DNA from 3 places in the Candidatus Thiodiazotropha sp. LNASS1 genome. Region 2 is predicted to be linked to each of the others. Evidence: predicted binding sites of a transcription regulator. Region 2 holds the regulator's gene; each other region holds the start of a gene.
The links. Region 2 encodes sigma-54, which starts transcription at its own class of promoters, with help from an activator protein. Its sites were predicted from a motif close to TGGCANGNTNCNTGCTT; they were not measured.

Region 1 (4,229 bases), 360 kb from region 2:
ACGGCTCGGCAGTGATTGCCACGAGACCTGCCAACGCACCGTTGAGTGCCATGGTCAGATCCGCTTTACCAAACAGCGCACGCGCGGTAAGCAGCGCCGCCACTACACCGCCGGCTGCGGCTGCATTGGTGTTGACGAAAACTGCGGCGACAGCATTGGCTTCGCCGATATCGGAGATTTTCAGCTCGGAACCACCATTGAAGCCAAACCAGCCCAGCCACAGGATGAATGTACCCAACGTGGCCAATGGCAGGTTGGCACCGGGTATGGCATTGACTCGGCCATCGGCAGTGTACTTGCCTTTACGGGCTCCCAGCAGAATGACGCCAGCCAGGGCTGCTGCGGCGCCACAGAGGTGTACCACACCGGAGCCGGCAAAATCGCTGAAACCGGCAGCGTCCAGGAACCCGCCACCCCATTTCCAGTAACCCTGCAGCGGATAGATGACACCGGTCATTACCACGGCAAACAGCAGGAAGGCCCAGAGCTTCATCCGCTCGGCCACGGCACCGGAAACGATGGACATGGCGGTGGCGACGAAGACCACCTGGAAGAAGAAATCAGACATACCGGAATAGTAGGTCTCGCCATTGCTGGCCAGCACATCTTCGACACTGTTGTCGCCACCGAACATAAAGCTCAGGTCAAGCGCCGGAAAATAGCCATTGCCGTCTCCCGGATACATAATGTTGTAGCCCATCAACATATACATGATGCAGGCGATGGCGAACAGGGCGACGTTTTTGGTCAGGATTTCAGCGGTATTCTTGGCTCGCACCAAACCGGCCTCGAGCATGGCGAAACCAGCCGCCATCCACATGACAAGCGCGCCGGATACCAGAAAGTAGAAGGTATCCAGTGCGTAACTGAGTTGTGTAATCGCTTCCACGATACTCTCCAAATAAAAGTTGCTAGTGAGTTACAGCGCTTCGGGACCGGTTTCACCGGTACGCACACGAACGACCTGTTCCACGTCAGTGACGAAGATCTTGCCGTCACCGATCTTGCCGGTCTTGGCGGCATTGGAGATCGCTTCCACAACCTGATCGACAATGTCGTCATCGACGGCGATCTCGACCTTGATCTTGGGTAGGAAATCGACCACGTACTCCGCACCGCGGTAGAGTTCGGTGTGTCCCTTCTGACGCCCAAAACCCTTGACTTCGGTGACCGTGATACCTGCCACACCCACTTCCGACAAAGCTTCGCGGACATCATCAAGCTTGAACGGCTTAATGATTGCTGAAACCATTTTCATCTGATTGCTCCTCGTATAGCCCGCAACAGAACGGGCTGTACATCAAATAGTTAACTCAAGCCGACTTGTCTTAGAAGCCTTTGCTCCAAGAGATGAAGAACCGCATATCGGAATCTTCACCGGCAGCGTCCGTATCATCGAGGTCGGTATCGGAGACGCTCAGGGTAACGTCGCCGAAATCACCGGTGGCCTTGGTCAGGTCGACCTGATAATGGGTGTAGTCCTCTAAATCATCATCGCCATCGCCGTCCGGTTCGACGAAACCGACCGTCAGGCCGATGGAGAAGTCCTGCGGCAGGTCAAAGCTGGCGCCCAGGTAGTAGTAGAGATCCTCTTCGATAACCTCGACAGCATCCTCTGCAGAGAAGACATAGTTGAGACCGGCAGTGAGAAACTGCCAGCTGCCACTCACGGCAAGCTCGGTGAAATCAGATTCCGCGTCGCTTGAATAGGCGTAATGGATCAGGCCGACATCATAGCCGAAGTCACCCACCTCGCCGGCGTAACCGCCATACAGGTCGAGCTCATAATCGTCCCAGGCCTCCGACAGCCAGGTACCTGCATAGAGACCCGACTCGCCAGACCAATCGAAACCACCGGACAATGCGGTGCTGTTGCCTGTCTGGGTCAAACCACGCCAGATGTAGTTACTGGTAACACCGATATTGGTGCTGACTTCCGCCGCAGCGATGGACGATAGCCCTAACAGCGCAACGCCACAGGCCTGGGCAAGACGGTTCATCTTCATCGTTATACTTCCTCTTAATCAATTAGAAACATGGGTTAATCAGTCAACTCGACTCATAGCTTGACGAGGCGAAACTACTGCAGTCTTTTCAGACTTCGTGCCAACTTTTCCAACCTGTTGAAATTGCAGGAAATACCCAATAATTGGTAGTCAGGATACTGATCGGCTCACATGGCCGTGCATGGTTTGTGATCACAACCGATCCCCTTGCACCAGACCCGTGCACCGGCTTGGTGCGAAATGATCGGATCGATATATCAGCCGGTGGATCGATGAAACAGTGCTGTACCGTCTATTCATCGTTGTAAGGGGAATCACACCACAAAGACTATCCAATGCCGCTACCTCTTTCGCTGGACAAAGGAATCGTCACTGGCTATTGTCTGCCGCATGATTGATCCGAAACTTATCGATGAATTGACGACCCGGCTCTCCGCGACAATGCCCAGCGGTATCCAGGCATTACAGGCCGATGTGGCAAAAAATATACGCGCCACCCTGGAGTCCGGACTTGCCAGGCTCGACCTGGTGACCCGCGAGGAGTTTGAGGTTCAGCAGGCGGTTCTGGCACGTACACGTGAGAAGCTTGAGCGGCTGGAGATACAGATCAAGGAGCTGGAGGATAAAACCGGCTAGCGCTTTATCAGCATCGGACCGAACGCTATTCCAAGGAAGGAATTTATGTCACTCGCTATTCTCTATTCCCGCGCCCAAGAGGGCGTACAAGCACCCCTGGTCACCGTCGAGGTCCACCTCTCCAACGGCCTTCCGGGCCTCTCCATCGTCGGCTTGCCCGAAATGGCTGTGCGTGAGAGTAAAGACCGGGTCAGAGGGGCACTGATCAACAGCCAGTTTGAGTTTCCCGCCCGGCGCATCACCATCAATTTGGCGCCTGCCGATCTGCCGAAAGAGGGGGGGCGATTCGACCTGCCCATTGCCCTCGGCATCCTGGCCGCCTCGAATCAATTGTCGATGGACCCTTTGAGCCACTATGAGTTCAGCGGCGAGCTTGCCCTGTCCGGCGAACTGCGCCCGATCAGCGGCATACTGCCTGCAGCGCTCACCGCCCGTGATGCCGGGCGTTCCCTGATCCTGCCGCAACAGAATGCCGATGAGGCGGGACTGGTCAACGGACTCCAGTGCTATCCGGCCAGCCACCTCCTCGAAGTCTGTTCACACCTCAACAGTGTCAACCCGTTAGCGCAATACAAAAGCACGCACAATATCGAGGAAAGTGAAAAGAGCCGGCTCGATATGGCCGATGTCTATGGACAGAGTCATGCCCGACGCGCCCTGGAGATCAGCGCCGCCGGCGCCCACTCGCTGCTCTATATCGGTCCGCCCGGCACCGGCAAATCGATGCTCGCCTCCCGCCTGCCCGGAATCCTGCCACCGATGAGCGAGGAGGAGGCGCTGGAGTCCGCAGCCATTCACTCGGTGGCTAACAACAGGGCTTTCCAACCCGCCCAGTGGCGTCAAAGACCCTTCCGCGCCCCCCATCACACCGCCTCGGCGGCGGCCCTGGTCGGCGGCGGCAGTAATCCGAAACCCGGCGAAATCTCCTTGGCGCACCGCGGCGTGCTGTTCCTTGACGAACTCCCCGAATTCGATCGGCATACCCTGGAGGTGTTGCGCGAACCCCTGGAAAACGGCCGCATCACCATCTCCCGCGCCAACCGCCAGGTCGACTACCCGTCAAGGTTTCAGCTGATCGCGGCGATGAACCCCTGTCCTTGCGGCCACCTGGGGGACGGCAGCAACCGCTGTCACTGTACTCTCGACCGCATCACCCGCTACCGCAATCGTATCTCCGGTCCCTTGATCGACCGTATAGACATGCACGTGGAAGTGCCGAGACAGCCTCTGCAGCTCGATCACCAGGCATTGCAGAAAAGAGAGGAGTCGAGCGAAACCATCCGCCGCCGGGTCATCACGGCACGTGATTTACAACTCCAGCGGCAGGGCCGCACCAATCAGGCCCTGCAGGGATTGGACATCGTGAAGTTCGCCAGGCCGGACAAGGAGGGTAATGCACTGCTGCACCGGGCAATCGAAAAACTTGGCCTGTCGATGCGCGCCTATCACCGGATTTTAAAGGTGGCGCGCACCATCGCCGACTTGGAGGCAAGCCCGAAGGTGGAGACTGCGCATATCAGCGAGGCGATTGGGTATCGACGCTTGGACAGACCTTAACCCATACTAGCAACGCGTAGATTGAATCCT
Region 2 (4,229 bases):
GGGAAGTGTCGAGATCACCCAGGGCAGTCTGAGGATTTGGGCCGATCGGCTGTGGATCCATCGTCGCCAGGGCAAAACGGAGAAGGTCATCAGTGAAGGGAGTCCCGTTCGCTTTCGTCAGTTGACGGAGAAAGGGGATGAGGAGGTTCATGGCGAAGCCCGGCGTGTGGAGATCAACGCGGAGCGTGATGAATTGCTGTTGATCGATGATGCATCGCTTGAGCAGGGTGGCAACCGTTTTCGCAACGACCGGATTATCTACAATCGCGCCAAGGCAATGGTCAAGGCGGGTACAAGCGCGCAAGGTAAGCAACGCGTGCAGGTTGTCATCGAGCCAAACAAGCAGCCATGAGTCAGCTACAGGCCAAGGCGCTTCAAAAGCAGTATGGTAAGCGCAATGTTGTGGACGGCGTCTCACTTAGCGTGAACAGCGGTGAAGTGGTCGGGTTACTGGGGCCCAATGGGGCCGGTAAGACCACCAGTTTTTATATGATCGTCGGTCTGATCCCGGTGGATCATGGCGAGATACTTCTCAATGGGGAGGTTCTGACCGATCGGGCTATGCATATGCGAGCGCGCAGCGGTATTGGCTATCTGGCGCAGGAGCCATCGGTATTTCGACGGCTTACGGTTGAGCAGAACATTCTTGCGATTCTGGAGACAGTGGAGGTTCTGGATGCCGGCAAGCGCCGTGAAATGTGTGACCAGCTGTTGCGGGAATTCGGTATCGATCACTTGCGGGACAATCTGGCAATGAGCCTCTCGGGGGGTGAGCGCAGGCGTCTGGAGATTGCCAGAGCCCTCTCCGTCCAGCCGCGCTTTATTCTATTGGATGAGCCTTTCGCCGGTGTCGACCCTATTGCTGTCATCGATATCAAAAAGATCATTCAACATCTCAAGGCCCTGCAGATAGGCGTTCTGATTACGGATCATAATGTTAGAGAGACACTGGATATCTGTGATCGGGCCTATATCATCAATAGCGGTCAAGTGCTGGCTGAGGGCTCCACGAATGAGATTCTTCAGAATGATGAGGTGAGAAGTGTCTATCTTGGCGAAGATTTTTCTATGTAGAGATGGTTTTGTGGGGGTAATGCATCCCCTTGATTTCTAATGGATTCCAGGATTGATCCTGGAAGCTTGCAGTGACAAGTTTTAGCATTCTGGCGGGATTCCGGGGAGAAAATCTTTTTCCTCGGTGAGTTTTTTTAGCTAGAATGAAGTTAAAGACATACAAATAACATACCAGGTCCAAAGATATCATCTGCGATGAAGCAGGCGCTACAGCTCCGACTCGGACAACATCTCACCATGACACCACAGTTGCAGCAGGCAATACGCCTGCTGCAACTGTCTGCTCTCGACCTCAGTCAGGAGGTTCAGGAGGTGATCGAGACCAATCCTATGCTCGAAGTGGAGGAGGAGTTCGGTCAACAAAACAGCACTCAGGAGAATGAGGGCGCTGACAACGGGGCGGCGGAAAATTCAGCGGCAGAGGGTTCGAGCAGTAACGACATCAACAATGAACGTGAAATCCAGACTGATGCGTCTCAGGTGACTGAAGAACTGCCGGTCGACAGTGAATGGAGCGATGTCTATGACAGCTATCAGCCGACGACGGGTGGCAGTGGCGAGAGTAATGACCACGACTATTTGATACAGAACAGTAGCGCCACGACGCTACAAGACCATCTGCTGTGGCAGATGAATCTGACTCCCTTCACTCCGCAGGATATCTATGTCGCCACAACCATCATCGACAGCATCAACGAGGATGGTTATTTCACCGGAGATCTGGAGGAGGTGCTGCAGTCGCTGAACGATGAAGAGGCCACCATTGACGATGTCAAAGCGGTGTTGCATCGAATACAGGCATTCGATCCACCCGGTGTCGGCGCCCAGGGTCCTCAGGACTGCCTGCTTATCCAGTTGAATCAACTGTCCGAATCGACCCCCTATCTACAGTCGGCAATCAGGCTTTGCAAGGACCATTTCAGCCTCCTGACCGCGCAGGACCAGAACCAGATCATGCGTAGGATGAAGATCGATCAGGACGAGCTGGCGGCAGTGATGCAGCTGATTCGTACGCTCAATCCCCATCCGGGTACACTCATTGCGAGCAGCGAACCTGAATATGTCATACCTGATGTGTTCGTGAGTAAGCGCAACGGCCGATGGGTGGTTGAACTGAATGGCGAGGTGACCCCGAAACTGCGGGTAAACACCGGCTATGCCAATCTGATCAGACGCGCGGACCAGAGTAAAGACAATACTTTTTTGAAGAACCATCTGCAGGAGGCCCGGTGGTTCATTAAGAGCCTGATGAGCAGAAACGAAACTATTTTACGCGTGGCGAGTAAAATCGTAGAGTATCAACGGGGGTTCTTTGAGCATGGAGAGGAGGCGATGAAACCTCTGGTATTGAGGGATATCGCCGAGGCGCTGGAGATGCATGAATCGACGATATCCCGTGTGACGACACAGAAATATATGCATACACCCAGGGGTACGCTGGAGTTCAAGTATTTCTTTTCCAGCCATGTCAGCACCAGTGCGGGAGGTGAGTGCTCGTCTACTGCAATTCGTGCGCTGATAAAAAAAATGATTGCCGCTGAGATTCCCAACAAGCCTCTCAGTGACAATAAGATTGCCGCCCTCTTGTCCGATCAGGGTATCGAAGTTGCCCGTCGGACAGTGGCAAAGTACCGTGAGTCGATGGGTATTCCACCGTCGAACGAACGTAAACGTCTGATATAGGAGTTGAATGCGCGACTGATCACCGGCTGTTGACAGTAATCCCTTTGCGGATGCAACCAGGCACAAGGCTTATGAGGATTGCCAAACAGCATATACTGTAAATGTGGCTTGTCGCCATTTAGTCATGTCAGGCAGGGTGATGGGTAACCTCATCTAAGATAGGAGAAAATTATGCAAATTAGCGTGACCGGTCATCATGTGGATGTAACCAATGCCTTGAAAAGCTATGTGGATAGTAAATTTGAGCGCCTGGAGCGCCATTTCGATAATGTGATAAATGTTCACGTTATCCTGAGTGTGGAAAAAATGAGGCAGAAGGCAGAAGCCACAATGCAAGTGAACGGTGCGAGTGTTTATGCGGATTCTGTACAGGAAGACATGTATGCAGCTATAGATCTGCTCACGGACAGGTTGGATAGACAGGTGCTGAAGCACAAGGAGAAAATGAAAAGTCATCGCGCCGGAAGCGGCGTAAAATATGCGTCTGAATAATACGGGCTGATTGAACTGGCGAGGTTTCCATGTTTCCAAACGGTTATCTTGTGGAAGAACGGATCGGTTGCAATGTGGAGGCGGCCAGCAAGAAGCGCGTATTGGAACAGCTCGGTCAGCGACTGGCCGAGGCTGTTCCAGATCTCAATCAAGATATGGTTTTTGATGCGCTCCTTGAGCGTGAAAGGCTGGGCAGTACCGGTTTGGGCAAGGGTATAGCACTTCCCCATGCCCGCATGCCGCATATCACCGAGGCTCTCGCGGCGTTTGTCCAACTGCCGGAGGGAATCGATTTCGATGCCATCGACAATCAACCGGTTGATCTTGCCTTCGCCATGTTGGTGCCGGAAGAGGCGACCGATGAGCATCTGCAATTGTTGGCCAAACTGGCGCAGATGTTTGACGATCACGATTTCTGTAGTGAGTTGAGGCAAGCGACAACTGCGCAAGATCTTTATCAACTGATCCAGCAACGGGAAGCTATAATCTCCTCTTAATGAAGCCAATCTATACCATTCGGGATCTCTATGAAGAGCTGGCCGGCGAGCTTTCGCTGAGCTGGAATGGTGAAGGGGGGGACACTGAGATCGTTCTGGATATTGAATCTCAACATGGAAAGCCACCCGCAGGTCCCCTCAATCTGGTTCGGCCCAATCAGATCCAGGTTATCGGGCCGCCGGAAAGGGAACATCTGTTGAATGATGAAAAGGATGTCTATCATGATTATCTACAGGTACTGTTCAAGGCCTCCCCCGCATCGCTTATATTCACCGATGGACTGAAACCGCTTCAGGAATGTGAGGAGCAGGCACTGGAAAGGAGTATTGCGCTTTTCTATACCCCTCAACCCGACAATCAGGTGATAAATCGCCTATTGGAACGCTTCAGTCAGCCGGTGGGTGAAAAACTGCTGGTGCACGGGGTCTACATGGAGGTCCTTGGCAGGGGCGTATTGCTCAGCGGTGATCCGGCGATCGGTA
Region 3 (4,229 bases), 310 kb from region 2:
GTCGAAGGCCATACGCATGCCATACGCAAACGCGACCAGAAAAAGGAAAAAAGAAACAATGCCCTTTGGGTTGCGGAGCAACTGGGTATGAAACTGCACATCGTCGATATCATCGAGGAGTACAAACAGATACTGCTCAATCCCAAGCATGGATATGGGGCCAATCTGAACCCCTGTCTCGATTGCAAGGTTTTCATGGTGCACAAGGCCTATGAATGGATTAAGGCCAAGGATTTCGATTTCATCATCACGGGAGAGGTGATCGGTCAACGACCGATGTCGCAACGTAAGGAGACCATGCCTATCGTCTCCGAAGAATCAGGCGCCCATGACCTGTTGTTAAGGCCGCTATGCGCCAGGAATCTGCCCATGACACGGCCTGAGAGAGAGGGCTGGGTTGATCGAAACCGGCTATATGACTTTTCCGGACGAAGCCGCAAACCCCAAATGGCGCTGGCGGCGCAATTCGGTATTGAGGACTATGCTCAGCCTGCCGGCGGCTGCTGTTTTCTTACCGATGAACAATACACAGTGAAGCTGAAGGATCTTTGGAACGCCCGCGGAAGTAAACAGTATGAGTTGGATGACATCATGCTGCTGAAGGTAGGCAGGCACTTGCGGCCATCGAGCCGTTTCAAGGTGATCATCGCCCGTGAAGAGGGCGAGGCCAATTTCCTTCAAGGCTATCGGAAGCATTATCCGCATATCAATACAGTGAGTCATGGCGGTCCGCTGGCCTTGATCGATGGCGAAATCAATGAGCGGGATATCGAGTTGATTGGGCGTGTAGTGGCCCGCTACAGCCAGGGACGAAACGCGGCGGAGGTTGAACTGCGCTTTACCGATCTAGCGGGTGATAGCCGGTCACTGAAGGTAGTGCCGATGCCGGCTCACGAGGTCCCGAAGGAGTGGTTGATTTGAACCGCAGGATACTCGACTGTCGCGGTCTGCTTTGTCCGATGCCGGTGATCAGGGTGCAAGATGCCGTCGAAGGCCTTCCTGCCGGTGCCCAGGTCGAGGCAGTTTGTACCGATCCGGGCGTGCTTAAGGATATCCCGGCGTGGTCGCGCATCAATGGACATCTTGTCATAGAGGCAAAGAGCCATGACGGGGAGTACATTGTGATAGTGGAAGTTGTGCAGGACAGCGAATCATGAGTCGGGAAGAACGCTATGATGTCAGTCGCCGGGTTGCCGTAGCAGGCGCATTGACCAATACAATACTGGCTATCGTCAAATTGTTATTCGGTTGGTTGGGTCATTCCCAATCCCTATTGGCGGATGGCGTGCATTCGCTATCCGATTTGCTGACAGATGCCCTGGTGCTGTTTACCGCACGGCATGCAAAAGAGGCCCCCGATGAGGAGCATCCCTACGGTCACGGTCGATTCGAGACCATCGGCACCCTGGTGCTGGGCGGTTTTCTGATCGCGGTTGGTGTCGGGATCGTCTGGGATGCCGCAGATCGGTTGTTTACACCCGAGCAGCTGTTACAGCCGGAAACCTTTACCCTCTATGTGGCCGCCTTTTCCATTCTTGCCAATGAGGGGCTCTTCTTCTACACCCGCTACTTCGCCAACCAGATCAATTCAAACCTGCTGCGGGCTAATGCTTGGCACCACCGAACCGACTCCGTCTCTTCGGTAGTGGTGTTCGTAGGTATTGGCGGCACCATGATGGGCCTTCCCTATCTGGATGCCATCGCAGCAGTACTTGTCGGTTTGATGATAATCAAAATCGGTTGGGATCTGGGCTGGACGGCATCCCAGGAGTTGGCGGATGCGGGTCTTGAAGAGGAATCTTTAACGCAGATTCGCGAAGTGATCGGCAATATTTCAGGGGTCAAGAGTGTACATATGCTGCGCACCCGGAAGCTGGGAGGTCATGCCATGGCCGATGTTCATGTCCAGGTCGATCCCTGGGTGAGTGTCTCCGAGGGGCACCGAATCGCCGAAGTGGTCCAGTACGGATTGATCGACCGGGTGGATGTACTGGAAGATGTCACCGTCCATATCGACCCGGAGGATGATGAGGCTGGGCCCTCCTGTACCCACCTGCCGCTTAGGTCGGAGGCAGAGGCCGCACTCGACCGGGTCTGCCGTGGTGTTTCCTGCTATGACCAGAAAGCGCGCGTGGTTCTTCACTATCTTTCAGGACGCATTGATATCGAGCTTTACTTGCCATTACACTGCTTCGTCTCTAATCAGCAAGCAGAGCAGTTACATAGCGATTATCAGGCGGCGGTCAAGGGATCGGAGATATTCAGGGATGTCCACATCTGGTTCGGCTAGCACTTTTATGGTGCGTGAAATAATTGACTCGCACTATAATGGTGCGCGCCCTCTCGCCTTAATTGTCAGCATCATTTGTCTTATCTGTTGGCAGCTTGAAGCCCATTCCGGTGGAAGAGGCCGTAGAGTTAGATTAACTCTCTAATTTTTATTGCGTTTCAAGACTTTTTATTGGAGATGGAACTGCTTGGGATCGACATTGTAAGACTTTTTTATTCGAGTGGCATGAAATCTGCTTTTCTGCGTTATCCAAAGCGTCCGGTATCCTTGGCCGGCTGCATAAAGCTACGAATGGCTGATTATGCTCAGCATTTAATAACTGAAAATCCTGGAGATTAAGATGGCCGTAAAAGCCCTGAAGATGATCAAAGACAATGACGTGAAATTCGTCGATCTGCGTTTCACCGACACTCGTGGTAAGGAACAGCACGTAACACTGCCTGCTAATCAGATCGATGAGGACTTTTTCACCGACGGCAAGATGTTCGACGGCTCATCCATCGCCGGTTGGAAAGGCATCAACGAATCGGACATGATCCTGATGCCAGAAGATGATAGTTCGGTCATCGATCCCTTCGCCGACGAAAACACCCTGATCATCCGCTGCGATATCCTGGAACCCTCCACCATGCAGGGTTACGAGCGTGATCCCCGCTCTCTGGCAAAGCGTGCCGAGGCCTATCTCGCCTCCACCGGGATCGCCGACGCGGCCTTCTTCGGCCCTGAGCCCGAGTTCTTCGTCCTCGATGATGTGCGCTGGAGTATCGACATGAGTGGCTCCATGGTCAAAATCGACTCCGAAGAGGCTGATTGGAATTCCGAGCGTGTTTACGAAGACGGTAACATCGGTCATCGTCCCGGTGTGAAGGGCGGCTACTTCCCGGTCCCCCCGGTTGACTCACTGCACGATCTGCGTGGCGCCATGTGCCTTGCCATGGAGGAGATGGGCGTACCTGTCGAGGTACACCACCACGAGGTGGCCACAGCCGGCCAGTGTGAGATCGGCACCAAGTTCAGCACACTGGTTGAGCGTGCCGACTGGGTGCAGACCCAGAAGTACTGTACCTGGAATGTGGCTCATGCCTACGGCAAGACCGCCACCTTCATGCCCAAGCCGCTGGTGGGTGACAACGGTTCCGGTATGCACGTGCATCAATCCCTGGCCAAGGGTGGCGAGAATATCTTTGCCGGTGATCAGTATGGCGGTCTTTCCGAGACGGCTCTCTACTACATCGGTGGTATCATCAAGCATGCCCGAGCCCTGAATGCCTTCACCAATGCTTCCACCAACTCCTACAAGCGCCTGGTGCCCGGCTTCGAGGCCCCGGTCATGCTGGCCTACTCCGCCCGTAACCGATCCGCTTCCATCCGTATACCATGGGTCTCCAGCCCCAAGGCCCGCCGCGTCGAGGTACGATTCCCCGATCCGACCGCCAACCCCTACCTGGCCTTCGCCGCCATGCTGATGGCCGGCATCGACGGCATCCAGAACAAGATCCATCCCGGCGATGCCATGGATAAGGATCTGTATGACCTGCCTGCTGAAGAGGCCGCCAGTATCCCGACTGTCTGTCACAGCTTCGACCAGGCACTTGAGGCGCTGGATGCGGATCGTGGCTTCCTCACGGCGGGCGGTGTATTCACCGACGACCTGATTGACGGATATATCGATCTGAAAATGGAAGAGGTCACTACCATGCGTATGACTACGCATCCGGTTGAGTTCGATATGTACTTCAGCCTGTAAAGTGTCTCGATTTGTTTTGATGTGTAGCAAGAGCGCCCCCTGTGGGGGCGCTTTTTTGTGGTTATGCGAACACAGTCGCTTGTTTTGTTGGGTATGACTGGTCTATTCTTTGTGCATGCGTATTGTCGTACTGATAATGATTCTGTTGTTGGCATTGCCCCTGTTCGCCCGGGATGTCTACAAGTACATCTC

Region 1: AB8516_RS12670 (TorF family putative porin) is a predicted target of sigma-54. The motif match lies at 2,093-2,109, and genes of this name have one in related genera.
Region 3: glnA (glutamate--ammonia ligase) is a predicted target of sigma-54. The motif match lies at 2,512-2,528, and genes of this name have one in related genera.

Annotation. Positions count from the first base shown of each region.
Region 1 is NZ_OZ156465.1:2,893,797-2,898,025, forward strand. It holds gene AB8516_RS12660 (ammonium transporter) at 1-889, opposite strand, end outside; gene AB8516_RS12665 (P-II family nitrogen regulator) at 920-1,258, opposite strand; gene AB8516_RS12670 (TorF family putative porin) at 1,329-2,006, opposite strand; gene AB8516_RS12675 (ubiquinone biosynthesis accessory factor UbiK) at 2,397-2,642, shown strand; gene AB8516_RS12680 (YifB family Mg chelatase-like AAA ATPase) at 2,688-4,199, shown strand.
Region 2 is NZ_OZ156465.1:3,251,285-3,255,513, forward strand. It holds gene lptA (lipopolysaccharide transport periplasmic protein LptA) at 1-352, shown strand, start outside; gene lptB (LPS export ABC transporter ATP-binding protein) at 349-1,074, shown strand; gene AB8516_RS14305 (RNA polymerase factor sigma-54) at 1,270-2,757, shown strand; gene raiA (ribosome hibernation-promoting factor, HPF/YfiA family) at 2,929-3,249, shown strand; gene ptsN (PTS IIA-like nitrogen regulatory protein PtsN) at 3,279-3,746, shown strand; gene hprK (HPr(Ser) kinase/phosphatase) at 3,746-4,229, shown strand, end outside.
Region 3 is NZ_OZ156465.1:2,937,719-2,941,947, reverse strand. It holds gene AB8516_RS12895 (tRNA (5-methylaminomethyl-2-thiouridylate)-methyltransferase) at 1-921, shown strand, start outside; gene AB8516_RS12890 (sulfurtransferase TusA family protein) at 918-1,157, shown strand; gene AB8516_RS12885 (cation diffusion facilitator family transporter) at 1,154-2,290, shown strand; gene glnA (glutamate--ammonia ligase) at 2,631-4,037, shown strand; gene AB8516_RS12875 (DUF4124 domain-containing protein) at 4,153-4,229, shown strand, end outside.